DNA from 3 places in the Microbacterium plantarum genome. Region 1 is predicted to be linked to each of the others. Evidence: predicted binding sites of a transcription regulator. Region 1 holds the regulator's gene; each other region holds the start of a gene.

Region 1 (4,987 bases):
GCAGATGATCGAAGAACGGCACGGTCGTCTCGATCGTGCTGATCCCGGTCCCGTCGAGGTCGAGCTCGAGTTCGACACTCGACTCGCTCGTGGCACGACGGATGCTGGCCGTTCGGGGGCTGGTCATGCCTCCGAGTCTATCGACGCCAGTGCTTCGAGGAACGCGGTCGTCTCGTCTTCCGTACCGGCACTGACGCGCAGGCTGTGCGGGATGCCGACGTCGCGGACGAGGATGCCGCGATCGTAGAGCGCCTGCCAGGTGGCGCGCGGGTCGTCGACCCCGTCGAACAGGACGAAGTTCGTCCAGCTCTCGTAGGCGTGGTACCCGAGGGCATCGAGCGTCGCCGACATCCGATCGCGCTGCGCGACGATCTCGTCCACCATCCGGAGCATCGTCGACGAGTGCGACAGCGCGGCTGTCGCGGCCGCCTGCGTGAGGGCGCTGAGGTGGTACGGCAGGCGGACAAGACGCAGAGCGTCGATGAGGGTCGCGTCGGCGGCGAGATAGCCGACGCGCGCACCGGCGAAGGCGAACGCCTTGCTCATCGTGCGCGAGACGACCAGGCGCTCCCGCTCGCCGAGCAGCGTCAGCGCGGAGGGGCTCTCGCGCGGCGCGAACTCCTGATAGGCCTCGTCGACGATCACGATTCCGTCGGTGGCGTCGTACACCGCCTCGATGACGTCGAGACCGAGCGGCGTGCCGGTCGGGTTGTTGGGCGCGCAGAGGAAGACGACGTCGGGGCGTAGTTCGGAGACTTGTGCCGCGGCGGAGGCCGGGTCGAGCGTGAAGTCGGGGCCGCGCGTGCCCGCGACGTACTGCGCGCCGGTGGCTCGCGTCAGCAGCGGGTACATCGAGTACGTGGGGCCGAAGCCCATGGCGGTGCGCCCCGGGCCGCCGAAGGCCTGGAGCAGGTGCTGCAGCACCTCGTTCGATCCGTTCGCGGCCCAGATGCGATCGGGGGTGAGGCCGTGACCGAGGTACTCGGCGAAGGACTCGCGGAGGTGCGTGAACTCGCGGTCGGGATAGCGGTTGACGTCGCGCAGGGCACGGGCGACGGCATCCAGGATGTCGTCTGCGACCTCTTCGGGAACGGGATGCGTGTTCTCGTTGACGTTCAGCGCGACCGGAAGCGGCGCCTGCGGGGCGCCGTACGGGGTGAGGCCTCGCAGATCGTCTCTGAGGGGCAGATCATCCAGACTCGGGCTCATCCCACCCATGCTAGGCCGCGTCCGAGTCCGGCGTGGCCGCACCCCAGCTTCTGCGCCGAAGACGGCGGGCTTCAGCTCGCGGCGTCGTACTCGGCGGGGATGGCGAGTGTCTGGCCTGCCTCGAGCTGACCAGAGCCGAGGGCGTTCAGCCGGATGATGGCGTCGACGACGTCACGGGGGTCGGCGGCCGGCGCCACCTCTTCAGCGATCGACCAGAGCGATTCGCCCGACATGACGGTCACCGTCGTGAACGACCCCTCGGGCGCGCCCGCCTCGTTGGACGCGAGTGCTCCCCCGCCGGAGAGCACGGCAGCGGTGACGGCGACGACGGCGGGAAGCGCGGCGATCGCTGCGATGACGCGGCGTCCACGGCGCGTCAGGCGCAGACGGGTGCGGGGGGCCGGTGCGAAGCGGGCATCGATCGTGGTCATGACATCTCCTCGGGAGCGGTAGGAAGATTCGCTCCCGCCTCTCGGCCGGGAGAGACGGGTGCGAACTTCGGTTCCGAACGTATCTTCGATATTGTGTGGTGTCAACCACCCACCGAAATCGGAGACCGATCGAAGAGACACGCGGAGCGTTCCGTGATGTCGCTGTCGGATCGGGCTACCTTTTCGACAGCGAGAGCCCACCATGAACCTCCGACATCGGGTCGGGGACGGGGCGCGACGACAGGAGACCGGCGGTATGAGCGAGAAGCCGCAGACGCGACGACGCAAGAATCTGAGCGATAAGCAGCTCGCGATCCTCGAGGTGATCCAGCACGCGATCGCCCGCAACGGCTACCCGCCGAGCATGCGCGAGATCGGCGACGCCGTCGGCCTCAAGTCGCTGTCGAGCGTCACCCACCAGCTGAACCAGCTCGAGCTGAGCGGATACCTCCGCCGCGACCCCGGCAAGACCCGCGCGATGGAGGTCCTCATCGACCTCCCCGGCACGGCCGGCGAGAACCCCGCCGACGCCGCGCCCGCCCTCGGCGACGCCGCCCTCGTGCCGCTCGTGGGCCGCATCGCGGCGGGCGTCCCGATCACCGCCGACCAGCAGGTCGAGGAGATCTTCCCCCTGCCGCGTCAGCTCGTCGGCAAGGGCGAGCTGTTCATGCTCAAGGTCGTCGGCGACTCCATGATCGACGCCGCCATCTGCGACGGCGACTGGGTCGTCGTGCGGGCACAGGCGACCGCCGACAACGGCGAGATCGTCGCGGCCATGCTCGACGGCGAGGCCACCGTCAAGACGCTCCGTCAGCGCGACGGCCACACCTGGCTCCTCCCCCGCAACTCGGCGTTCGAGCCGATCCTCGGCGATGACGCCACCATCCTCGGCAAGGTCGTCGCCGTCCTCCGCACGGTCTGACCTCGCCGCACCGACGGAACTGCGGGAGGGGATGCCGCGACTCGGCGGCATCCCCTCCCGTCGTCCGGCACGACCCGGATCCGCTCGCGTAGCGTGACGGTATGTCGCAGCAGCAACTCCCGTACGGTTCTTGGCCCTCCCCCCTGACCGCCTCGTGGGCCAGCGCGTCCTCGTTGCGCCTCGACGGCGCGCGCTTTGTCGGGGATGAGATCTGGTGGGGCGAATCCCTTCCCGATGAGGCCGGTCGCGTCGCCGTCATGCGCCGCCGCCGCGACGATTCTGTGGAGGTCGTCCTCCCCGCGCCCGGGAACGCGCGATCGCGTGTGCACGAGTATGGCGGCGGCGCCTGGACGGCGTCCGACGACGGCGAGCTGTTCTTCGTCGACAAGTCGGACCAGCGCATTCGACGCCTCCGCCCGGGCGGCGAGCCCGAGGCGCTCACCCCAGAGGAGAGCGGCACCCACTACGGCGGTCTCCGCTGGCAGCACGGCGCGCTTCTCGCGGTGCGCGAGCGCGAGCGCCCGGGGCGCACTCCCGAACGACACATCGTGCGGATCGACGGCGCGAGCAGCGATGAGAACGCCGCGAGCGGCGACGAAGCGGGAGTGACGGAGCTCGCCGGGGGCAGCGACTTTGTGGCTCAGCCGGCACTGTCACCCGACGGATCACAGCTCGCGTGGGTGGCGTGGGATCACCCGGACATGCCCTGGGACCGCACCCGCATCCGTGTCATCGAGCTCGACGCCCCGGATCGTGTCCGCGAGGTGGCCGGCGGCAGCACGGCCGCGCTGCAGCCGGAATGGACATCCGACGGCCAGCTGTTGCTGCTCGACGAGCCGACGGGGCGCTGGAACCTCCATCGCGTCGACCCCGCGACCGGCGCGGCACCCGTCGCGGTCTCCCCCGCCGACGCCGACACGGGTGGTGGCCTGTGGGTCCTCGGCACCCGGTGGTACGCGCCGCTCGACGACGGCCGCGTCGTGGCCGTCCGCACGCACGGCTCGGACCAGCTCGTGATCGTCGACCGCGACGGCGGCGCGATCCCTCTCCCCTTCCCCGCCACCGCTCGACTGCAGATCGAGGACGTCCGCGGCAGCCGCGCCCTCGTGAGCGGCGCCATGCCCGGGGCGAGCGGGCTCTGGCTGGTCGATCTCGACAGCGGCGAGACGACAGCGGTGCGCGGCGGTACCCCCGATATCGACGAGGCATGGATCCCCCATGCCCGTCAGATCACCACCGAGGGTCCCCACGGCCCGGTGCACGCCTTCGCCTATCCGCCGACGAACCCCGATGTCACGGCGCCGACCGACGAGCTGCCGCCGTACCTCGTCTGGGTGCACGGCGGGCCGACGTCGCACGTGGGCGGCACCGCCGACGCCAAGGCGGCCTACTTCACCAGCCGAGGCATCGGTGTGCTCGACGTGAACTACGGCGGGTCGACCGGGTACGGCCGGTCGTACCGTGAACGGCTGAAGGGCCAGTGGGGCGTCGTCGACGTCGATGACGTCGCGGCGGCGGCACGCGGCCTCGCCGCCGACGGACTCGCCGATGCGTCACGGCTCGCGATCGAGGGCGGGTCGGCCGGTGGCTGGACCGTGTTGGCGGCGCTCGTCGGCACGGACGTGTTCGGCGCGGGCGTCTCGCGCTACGGCGTCGGCGATGCCCGCGCCCTCGCGGCCGAGACCCACGACTTCGAGGCGCGCTACCTCGACGGCCTGATCGGTCCCCTTCCCGAAGCGGAGCACGTGTACATCGAGCGCTCGCCGCTGAGCCACGCCGAGGGGTTCCGCGTGCCGCTGCTGCTTCTCCAGGGCGACGAGGACGCGGTCGTGCCGCCGGCGCAGGCCGAGGCCATCCGCGACGCACTCGTCGCGCAGGGCGTGCCCCACGCCTATGTCCTGTACGCGGGCGAGGGGCACGGGTTCCGACGGACCGAGACGATCGTGAACGCTCTGGAGAGCGAGCTGGCGTTCCTCGGTCAGGTGTTCGGTTTCGACACGCCCGGCGTCGCGCCGATCGAGCTCGACTGAGCCCGGCGACCGCCTGGCGCTGATACGCCTGTCAGGCCGCGGATGCGGAAGGCCTCACCAGCACCGCCGAGCCTGCAGGTGTATCGCCGACCGCGGGCTCAGACGGCGTAGGGCGCGAGCTCAGCCGCGAGACGCTCGGAGACGTGCGCGTGCACGGCCGTGCCGTCCTCCTCGTGCGAGGTGGCGACGATGTGGCCGCTCTCGTGCACGGCCGAGATCAGGTCGCCACGGTCGTACGGCACGAGAGCGCGCACCTCCACCGCCGGCAGCGGCAGCGCATCCTCGATCGCGGCGCGCAACTCGTCGATGCCCTCACCCGTGCGCGACGACACGAAGTGGGCCGTCGGCTCGAGCCCGCGCAGCAGCAGCCGCGCATCGTCGTCGACGAGGTCGGC
Region 2 (4,987 bases), 930 kb from region 1:
CGCGCGAGGTCGATCGCGCCCGCGAGACGGGGGCCATCGTCGGCGGCATCCTCCGCGATATCCGCTCGCGGGTGCAGGTGGGTACGAACCTCCTCGAGATCGACGAGTGGACGCGCGAGCTCATCGCTGACAACGGGGCGACGTCGTGTTATGTCGACTACGCGCCGTCGTTCGGGCGGGGCCCCTTCGGGCACTACATCTGCACGGCGGTCAACGACGCCGTGCTGCACGGGATGCCGCACGACTACCGCCTCGCCGACGGGGACCTCCTCACGCTCGACCTCGCCGTCACGAAGGGCGGCCTTGCGGCCGACGCCGCGATCAGCTTCGTCGTCGGGAATCGGCGCCCGGAGGGAGCGGCAGCCCTCATCGACGCGACCGAACGCGCCCTCGCCGCCGGCATCGAGGTCGCACGCGCGGGCAACCGGGTGGGCGATATCTCGCGCGCGATCGGCAATGTGCTCTCCGGTGCCGGATACTCCATCAACACCGAGTTCGGCGGGCACAGCATCGGGTCGGTGATGCACGGCGACCTGCACATCCCCAATACCGGGCGGCCGGGGCGGGGCTACATCCTGCGGCCGGGGCTGCTCATCGCGATCGAGCCGTGGGTCATGGAAGACACGAATGTGCTCGTGACCGACGCGGACGGGTGGACGCTCCGCAGCTCGACCGGATGCCTCACCGCCCACACCGAGCACACGATCGCCATCACCGACGGAGCGGCCGAGATCCTCACCCTGCCGCGGTGACCTCCGTCGGCAGGACGCGGGCGCGGCGGCGGGTGACCCACACCGCTCCGAAGCCGACGGCGACGAAGCCGATCGCGATGACGACGACGTACGCCGCGACCGACCCCCATCCGCCAGGGCCGTTCGGATTCAGGAACGGGTAGGGGTACCAGTACGGCTCGCCCGTCGTGGGGTTCGTGACGAGCGGGCCTCGGACGAGCGTGTAGGCCACCCACAGCAGCGGGAACGCCACCACGACCCATACGACCTGCCAGCGAAGGGCGCGGCGCCGGGCGCCGATCAGCAGGTCGAGCACGAGGAAGATCGGGCCGATCAGGTGCAGCACCTCATTCGACCACGGCACCGGCTCGGCTCCCTGCGGGAGCGTGATCCCGCGCAGGAGTGCGTTGTAGACGACTCCGGTGATGACCATGTACGCCGTGGCGCAGGTGAGCGCGGCGGAGAGCCCGAGCGATGATTCCGGCCCGGCGCGGCCGATCAGTGCGCGGACGCCCGCCGTCGCGAGAACCACTGCTGCGATGACGTTCGAGAGGATCGTGAAGAAGCTGAAGAAGTTCGCGAACACGGTCGCGACGTCGCCGCCGGACTCGGCGGTTCGCGTCAGTGACACGGTCAGCTGGGTGATGACGGCGGCGAGGATGACGACGGCCATCGCCAGCCGCAGGAGCGACCACACCGTCGCCTGCCTCGAGCTCTGCACGTGGGCACACTATCGCTCGACTGCCGTACGTGAACGCATGTGGCGGCGGTCCGGGATGTCGCGTCCGGTCACGGATAGCGTCGCGATGCGGCATCAGCGGGCATGGATCGGCGCGTCGACGCGTTGGGTCCGACGGCGACCGCGGCGAAGGCAGCACGCGGCGCGCGAGAGGACGAACCCGATGACCATCACCACCCCTCCTGTTCTGGGCGGCTCCGACGTCCGCGATAACGCCGCATGGCATTCGCTGACCGGGGCGCACGCGCACCTCGCCATCGGCGACGACCTCGTCCGCCGGTATCCCGACGACGTGGCCGGCTTCGTGGGCGTGCGCACGTGGGAGGACCCCGCGGTGTGGGACTCGCTCACGACCGTGGTGGGTTCGGGCAATGAGTTCAGCATCAGTACGTCCGACCGTGCGGACGTTGGCGGTAGTGATGGTGCTGGGCCGGTGCTGCCTGAAGGGTGGGTGCGCACGTTCGGTGGCGCGGGAGTGCAGCTCGTCGAGACGGATCGCCTGCAGCCGCGACCGGACGACGAGGCGGTCGAGCTGGGGGAGGCGGATGTCGCCGACATGCTCGCGCTCGTCGAACGCAACCGGCCCGGTCCCTTCCGGCCGCGCACCTACCTGCTCGGCCGGTACATCGGCATCCGGCGCGACGGCCGGCTGATCGCGATGGCCGGGGAGCGGCTGCAGCCGGGCGAATGGACCGAGATCAGCGCCGTCGCGACCGACGAGGCGTACCGGCGGCAGGGGCTCGCGTCGCGGCTGGTGCTGGATGTCGCGTTCCACATCCAGCAGCGGGGTGGCCGAGCGATGATGCATGCGGCCGCGTCGAACGTGAACGCGATCGCCGGTTACGAGAAGCTGGGGTTCGAATTGCGGCAGCGGACGAACTTCACGGGCGTGCGCGTGCCCTGACCGGCGGTTCCCGGTCGGCGATTCCTCCCCAGTCGTGCGCTCTGACGAGTTTCGCGCTTCATATGTTTGTTCGACGTAAATGTCTGACCCCGCTGCCACAATGGGAACATGTCAGCGAACAGGGGTTGCGGCTCGGACGAGATCGAGGTCTCGCCGCACGGCCCCGCGATCGCGGCTTACGGCGAGGCGCTCGCGCTGGTGCATGACGCGGATGTCGCTTCGGTGCGGGCTCTGGCCGAGCTGGGCCGGTCCGCGTTGCGTGAGGCGCGCCGTGACGGAGTGCGTGGGATGGCCTCGGACATGGAGCTGCGGTCGGTCGCGGCTGAAGCTGCGGGGCTGGCCCGGCGGACCGACAGGCGCCTGCAGGCCGACATCGACCATGCGCTGACGATCGTCGACGATTACCCGACCGTCTTCTCGGCGTGGGAGGAGCGGCGGATCACCCGCGACCACGTCGACGCGGTCGTCACAGCGGGGACCGGGCTGCCCGATGAGGTGCGGGGCGAGTTCGAGGTCGCGGCGATCGCGGTGTGCGAGCGCGACATCGCCACCCGGGTGAAACCGGCCCTGCGTGCCCTCGCGGAGAAGCTGCACGAGCGCACGTTCACCGACCGGCACCGCGAAGCCGCCGCCGGGCGGTGCGTGCGGGTCGCGCACGGGACGGACGGGATGTCGGATGTCATCGCGACCGTCCCGACCGTGATCGCGGTGGGCATGCTCGACCGGCTCACGCAGATGGGACAGTCCGTCAAGGACGCCCGGACCGCGGGTGCGGGGGCGGATGCCGCCGGGGCGGGCGAGCCCGCCGATACGCGGACGATGGATCAGCTGCGCGCCGACATCCTCGGCGACCTGGTGCTCGGCGGGGCGCCCGTGGTCGACCCGACGTACGGGACGGACCGGGCCGGTGGGCTCGGGGCGATCCGGGCACGCGTGCAGGTGGCGGTCACCGCCGAGACGTTGATGGGGCGCGACGAGAACCCGGCCGAAGCCGTTGGGGCCGGGCTCGTCGATGCCGAAACTGTCCGCGAGCTCGCGGGGCAGGTGTCGGAGTGGGACCGGCTCTTCATCGACCCCGTCAGCCGTACTCCCGTCGAGATCGACACCTACCGGCCGACCGCATCGATGAAGAAGCTCCTGATGGCGCGGGATCAGCACTGCCGGTTCCCCGGATGCCGACGGGCCGCGATCCGCTGCGAACTGGATCACACGATCGATTACGCCCTCGGCGGGCACACCCACATCTTCAACCTCGCCCACCTCTGCCAACGACACCACTCCATGAAGCAGTTCACCAAGTGGGAGGTCAGGCAGGTCGGCGGCGGGGTCCTCGAATGGACCTCACCCCTGGGCAGGGTCTACCGCGAAGACGTCCCCATACCCGCCGTCTGCTTCACGATAGACACCGCGGACCCGCCACCGGATGCCGCACTCGGCGGACCACCGCCGGGACAATCGCCACCCTTCTGACTCCGGCTGCGCGCCCTCGATGGCGCGCCCGCGCACAGCCCGAGTCCCACGCTCGCGCGGTGCGCGCCGTCGTCAGCCCTTCGCGCCCGCGAACGCGAGGGTTCCGCCGAGCCCGATCATCATCACGCCTCCCGCGCTTGCGAGCGTCGCCATGCGGCGCGGTGAGGTGGCGAACCACGCGCGGGCCGTTCCCGCCGCGAGCGCCCACAGGCTGTCGCTCACCACGGCGAGCACCTGGAAGATCAGGCCGAGCGCGAGGAGCTGCATCCAGATCGGACCAGCGCCGGGGGCGACGAACTGCGGGAGAGCAGCCACGAAGAACGCGATCGTCTTCGGGTTCGTCACACCGACGACGAACCCCTGAGCAAGCAGGCGCATCGGCGACGTACGCGCATTCGAGGGCGTGCGCACGTGCGCGTGACGGTGGCGGATCGCCTGCACCCCGAGCCACACGAGATACGCGGCGCCGACGATCTTGATGACCGTGAAAGCGGCGACCGACGACGCGACGATCGCGCCGACCCCGAACGCCACCGCGAGCAGGGCAGGGACGTTCCCGAGCGCGTTTCCGAGCACGCTCAGCACGCCGGCGCGACGCCCGAGGGCGATCGATCGGCCGATGACGAACAGCACACCGGGGCCTGGGATCACGATGATGACGACAGCCGCGAGGAGGAACGCCAGCAGGTTCTCGAACGGGATCACGAACGAACGCTATCGGCCCGAGGAGTCGCCTGTATTACGCCATGTCTCCGTGCGTGTCGCCGTGTGTGGCGGCGCCGCGACAGCGGCGCCCGCGCCGCTCTACTGTCGGGCGATCCGCAGCATCCGATGCATCCGCGCCGTTCCGAGGAGATCCGCATGACCGACACCGTCTCGCGCGTCGACCGCACCGTCGGCGACACTGCGCCGACCGCGCAGCGCGTCGACCTCGGCGACATCCCCGTCGTCCGCACGCGGCACTGGCTCCGCTGGGCGATCGCCGCGATCATCGTGTTCGTCGTCGCACAGTTCCTGTGGTCGCTCGTGACGAACGAGAACTACGAGTGGGGCTACTTCGCGCAGTACTTCCTCTCCGACCCGGTGCTGCAGGGACTCGGCCTCACCCTCGTCTACACGGCAGTGTCGGCGACGATCGGATTC
Region 3 (4,987 bases), 1.6 Mb from region 1:
CCATGATCGGGCAGACCATGATCAACGTGAAGGCGTCGGGGGCGCGCACGCGCATTTCGACGTTCCTCGCCGGGGTCTTCCTGCTGATCCTCGTGCTCGCGCTCGGCGACGTCGTCGCGATCATTCCGATGGCGGCACTCGTGGCCGTCATGATCATGGTCACCGTGGCGACCTTCGACTGGCACAGCATCCGTCCGGCGACCCTCCGGCGGATGCCGAAGAGCGAGACGGCCGTCATGCTCATCACCGTCGTGGCGACGGTGTGGACCCACAACCTCGCGATCGGCGTCATCCTCGGAGTCATCGCCGCGATGGTGATGTTCGCTCGTCGCGTCGCCCATTTCGTCACCGTCACGCGAACCCTCGACGCCGTCGGTGACGAGCCGGTCGCCCGGTACGAGGTCGACGGCGAGCTCTTCTTCGCCTCGAGCAACGACCTCACCACGCAGTTCGCGTACGCCGACGATCCCGCCCGCGTCGTCATCGACATGACCCGCTCGCACGTCTGGGACGCCTCGACGGTGGCCGCGCTCGACGCCGTCGTGAACAAGTACGAGCGGCACGGCAAGACCGTCGCGATCGAGGGACTCAACGCGACCGCATCCGCTCTGCACGGCCGCCTGAGCGGCAACGTCGTCGGCGGGCACTGACCCGCGGCGGCGCGGTTGCGGGCGGTTCGGTCAGTACGCCGTGAACGACACGAAGGATGCCGGACCGAATCGTCCGGTGGTGGGGTCGAGGTAACGCAGCCCCAACGTCACCGGTCCGGCGGTCGGCACCGAGAACCGCGAGGTGTACCGGCCGTCGGCATCGAGCGCCATCGGCTGATCGCGCCACGGCACCGCCTCGCCCACGCGGGCACGTTGCGTCTGGAGATTCGGCTGTCCCGTCGCGGCCAGATCGAAACCCGCTGCGGTCGCGGGAGGCGGCGTGGTAGTGGGGCTCGGAGCGGGCGTGGGTCGCATACGCCTCGTACGAGAAGCCGTCGCAGACGATGGTCGCCGTGATGGCCTCACCGTGCGACTTGTCGGTGACGAGGATGAGGCGGGCGGGCGCCCCCTCGCGGCTGGTCGTGCCCGACGAGCACACGAAGCCGACGTCGCCGCGCTGCCATGACCGCTTGCGGGCGTTCGGGCAGCCCCATGCGGCCGTGAGAGTTGCGCCGTCGATCTCGATCCAGGACGGACGGATGGCTCCCGAGCGGCCTGCTGACCTCGTGCCCGCGTGCGACCGAGCGGCCACGCGTGGGAGCGGAACCTGATCGTGCCGACCCGGGTGGGCGGCTCGGCGGACGCGGGGGTGAGGCTGGTGGCGCGAGTGCGGGCGCGGTCGCGGTCGCGGCTGCGGGTGCGGGCTCCGGCGCGCGGTCGGTCGCGACGGAGGGAAGCGCGGGTCCGGGTGCCCGTTTCGGAGGGAGCCGGACGGGCGTTCGTCGCAGGGTGCATGTTGATGAGACGTTCGAGGCGACGGATCGTGACGCGGAAACCCGAAAAAAGTTGCGGGGGGAGCCTCGTCGGATGAGATTCGGACCGAGACTGATGGCCTGGCTCGGGGATGCTGGATTGTGGTTTCGTCGATTCCTCCCCAATCGGTCGAGCGGACCGCGTTCTCGCATCGAAGATAAGTTCGACCCGAATGTCGTAACCCGCTGCGACAATGGGAACATGACATCGAATAGCGGTCGCAGGCTCGGAGGCGAAGGCGCCTCGGGTGGGTCGTCGCACGCCGCGGCTTTCGCGGGGTTCGCTGAGGCCCTCGACCTCTTTCATGTCGGGGATGTCGCGCGAATGCGGGCGTTGGCGGAGCTGGGCAGGTCGGCTCTGCGTGAGGCGCGTCGCGACGGGGTACGAGGTATGGCGTCGGACATGGAGCTGCGTTCGGTGGCAGCCGAGGCGGCGGGGATGGCGCGACTCACCGACCGCAGGTTGCAGGGCGAGATCGACCACGCGATGACCGTCATCGACGACTACCCCGCGGTGTTCGACGCGTGGGTTGAGCGCCGGATCGAGCGCGGACACGTGGATGTGGTCGTGCGGGTCGGTGCCGGGGTGCCTGCGGAGGTGCGGGAGTCGTTCGCGGAGGCGGCGATCGCGGTGTGTGAGCGGGATGTGCCCTCCCGGGTGCGGGGAGCGTTGGATGCATTGGCGGCCCGGTTGCATACACAGAACTTCACGGAGCGGCACAAGGCCGCGGCGGCGGAGCGGTGCGTGCGGGTCTTCCACGGCACGGACGGGATGTCGAACCTCGTCGCCAACCTCCCGACGGTCATCGCCGCCGGGATGCTCGACCGACTCACCCAGATGGGACAGTCGGTGAAGGACGCCCGGGCGGAGAGTGATTCCGCAGACACGCGGACGATGGATCAGCTCCGCGCAGACATTCTGGGCGACCTCGTCCTCGGCGGGGCGCCGGTGGTGGACCCGACGTATGGGATCGATCGGGCCGGTGGGCTGGGGGCGATCCGGGCACGCGTGCAGGTCGCCGTCACCGCCGAGACGCTGATGGGGCGTGACGAGAACCCCGCCGAAGCGGTGGGCGCTGCGCTGATCGATGCCGATACGGCGCGCGAGCTCGCCGGGCAGGTCAGCGAGTGGGACCGGTTGTTCATCGACCCGGTCACCCGAACCCCGATGGAGATCGACACCTACCGACCCACGGCTTCGATGAAGAAGCTCCTGATGGCACGGGATCAGCACTGCCGATTCCCCGGATGCCGCCGGGCCGCGATCCGGTGCGAACTGGATCACACCATCGACTACGCCCTGGGTGGGCACACCCACATCTTCAACCTCGCCCACCTCTGCCAACGACACCACTCCATGAAGCAGTTCACGAAATGGGAAGTCCGACAGCTCGGCGGAGGCGTTCTCGAATGGACCTCACCCCTCGGCCGGGTCTACCGCGAAGACGTTCCCATACCGGCGGTGTGCTTCACGATCGACACCGCGGATCCGCCACCGGATGCCGCACCCGGCGGACCGCCGCCGGACGAACCGCCACCGTTCTGAGCCTGCCCCCGGACTCCGCGCACGAATGTTGGGAAGTCGCGTCACGATTCGGGCTTCGGGCATCCCCTCCATGAGCGCATCGCGTGTGCTCGGGCTCGACTCGCTGGGGTCGCTGTTCGCTGCGGTGGCCGAGACCTACGCGGTGGCCGGACGTCCGCGTGACGCTGGGCTGTACTCCTCGAGGCCCTCGCCGTCGCCGACACCCTGCTGGGAGCCGGAACTCTCGACGCGACCGTACGCGCAGCATGCCGCAGCCACGGCGGAAGCGATCGCGCTCGTCCTCCGCGGCGACCCCGCCGAGGCGACCCTCGCGCAAGGATCGGCTCGGCGTCCGCCTGGCTCATCACGCCGGCGACGTCATCGCGCCATTCATCAGCGTGCCGCGAGAGCAGCTGGCCCCGCTACGAGAACGCCTCCGCGAGCGCCGTCCCGACCTCGCCGCCGCGGTTGCCGACGCGACGGAGGAATTTTACCGGCGGGAACCACGCGCGTCACAGGCGCTGCCTGCCCTGACACCCCGCGAGCGATCCGTCGCCTCGGTGATGCGAGGCGGCAAGACCTATGGCGAGATCGCCGGGGAGTTCACGGTCTCCATCAACACGATCAAGTCGCAGATGCGGTCGCTGTTCGCCAAGCTCGGCGTATCGACGCGCGATGAGGCCGTCGTCGTGCTCGAGCGTCACGGCTTCTATCTGTGAGCGGATGATACGCCCCGGCCCCGCGTTGCCCGCAGCCGCCTAGGCTGTGCCGGTGGGCAGATTCTTCTACGACAACGCGGCCAACTTCGTCGAGATCGACGACCGTGCGCTCGCGCATCTCCGGCTGGTCCTGATGACGAAGCTGCGGCGCGGCGAACCGCTGATGTTCGAGACGACCTCGCCGCACGGCACGAGCCGTCGCGATTTCTGGCTGCACCCCACGATCTCGGTCCAGTTCCAGTTCGCCGGCAGCCGCCAGCCGCAGATCAACCCGAAATGGATCGACGCCCTCATGGAATCGGCCAACAGCGCCGACGGTCTGCGGATGGTGCCCGAGCCCCAGAGCTGACGTTCTCCGTCTTAAGCGGCGCTTACGTTATGGTGCCAATCTCAGGCTCCGACGTGTTCTTCCCGCGGGTGACCGCCCGTTCATGGAACTGTCGAGTCAGAGATCGATGGGGCGGTACATGCAAGACGCTGGGGAGGGTCGGAAACTCGACCCTGATTGGTGGGCGACGGGGGTCGCCGGGGGGAACGTACCCGGCGGTCGCCTGCGCGGCGACAGCCGCACCGTGCAAGCCGGCGACGTCTTCGTCGCGCTCGGCCGAGACGAACGGGTCCGCGAGCACATCACGCAGGCGCTCGAGCGCGACGCGGCTCTCGTCCTGACCGACGCGAGCGTCACGCACGTCGATGCGCGGGTGCGCGGCATCCCGAACCTGGCCGCCGTGATCGGGCGGCTGGCCGACCAGTACACCGGTCGTCCGTCGGCCGACATGACATTGGTGGGCGTGACCGGCACGAACGGCAAGACCTCGACGGTGCAGCTCCTCGCGCAGAGCTGGGAGCTCCTCGGACGCCGCGCCGCCACCATCGGCACACTCGGAGCCGGCCTGTTCGGCGCTCTGGCGAAGACGTCGCTCACAACCCCGTCGGTGGTCGACATGCACGAGCTCCTCGCCGACATCCGGCGGGCCGGCGCCGACGTGGTCGCGATCGAGCTGAGCTCGCACGCCCTCACGCAGGGAAGGGTCGAGGGATGCCACTTCGACATCGCCGCGTTCACGAACCTCACCCGCGACCACCTCGACTACCACGAGTCGATGGAAGCGTACGGCCAGGCGAAGCAGGGCGTCTTCCGCCTTCCGGGTGTGCGCGCCGCGGTGCGGAACATCGACGACCCCTATGTCGCGGGCATCGCGCTCCCCGCGGGACTCGACGACGTCACCGTCTCGACGTCCGGCGCAGCGGCGGCGACGGTCCGCGCCGACGACATCCGGA

Evidence for each region. Region 1 encodes LexA, which represses DNA repair genes until DNA is damaged. Its sites were predicted from a motif close to TCGAACANNTGTTCGA; they were not measured.
Region 2: a site for LexA is predicted at 2,433-2,448, ahead of VC184_RS00535 (HNH endonuclease signature motif containing protein). Genes of this name have one in related genera too.
Region 3: a site for LexA is predicted at 1,615-1,630, ahead of VC184_RS13425 (HNH endonuclease signature motif containing protein). Genes of this name have one in related genera too.

What each region holds. Positions count from the first base shown of each region.
Region 1 covers NZ_CP141117.1:1,027,901-1,032,887, reverse strand. Annotated here, with positions in the region: gene hisB (imidazoleglycerol-phosphate dehydratase HisB) at 1-127, opposite strand, end outside; gene VC184_RS04875 (histidinol-phosphate transaminase) at 124-1,209, opposite strand; gene VC184_RS04870 (LysM peptidoglycan-binding domain-containing protein) at 1,281-1,640, opposite strand; gene lexA (transcriptional repressor LexA) at 1,897-2,562, shown strand; gene VC184_RS04860 (prolyl oligopeptidase family serine peptidase) at 2,664-4,592, shown strand; gene hflX (GTPase HflX) at 4,691-4,987, opposite strand, start outside.
Region 2 covers NZ_CP141117.1:98,848-103,834, forward strand. Annotated here, with positions in the region: gene map (type I methionyl aminopeptidase) at 1-752, shown strand, start outside; gene VC184_RS00525 (Pr6Pr family membrane protein) at 736-1,452, opposite strand; gene VC184_RS00530 (GNAT family N-acetyltransferase) at 1,634-2,374, shown strand; gene VC184_RS00535 (HNH endonuclease signature motif containing protein) at 2,483-3,844, shown strand; gene VC184_RS00540 (LysE family translocator) at 3,917-4,549, opposite strand; gene VC184_RS00545 (amino acid ABC transporter permease) at 4,706-4,987, shown strand, end outside.
Region 3 covers NZ_CP141117.1:2,771,337-2,776,323, reverse strand. Annotated here, with positions in the region: gene VC184_RS13435 (SulP family inorganic anion transporter) at 1-650, shown strand, start outside; gene VC184_RS13430 (hypothetical protein) at 681-854, opposite strand; gene VC184_RS13425 (HNH endonuclease signature motif containing protein) at 1,665-3,008, shown strand; gene VC184_RS13420 (helix-turn-helix transcriptional regulator) at 3,254-3,706, shown strand; gene VC184_RS13415 (DUF7882 family protein) at 3,759-4,055, shown strand; gene VC184_RS13410 (UDP-N-acetylmuramoyl-L-alanyl-D-glutamate--2,6-diaminopimelate ligase) at 4,174-4,987, shown strand, end outside.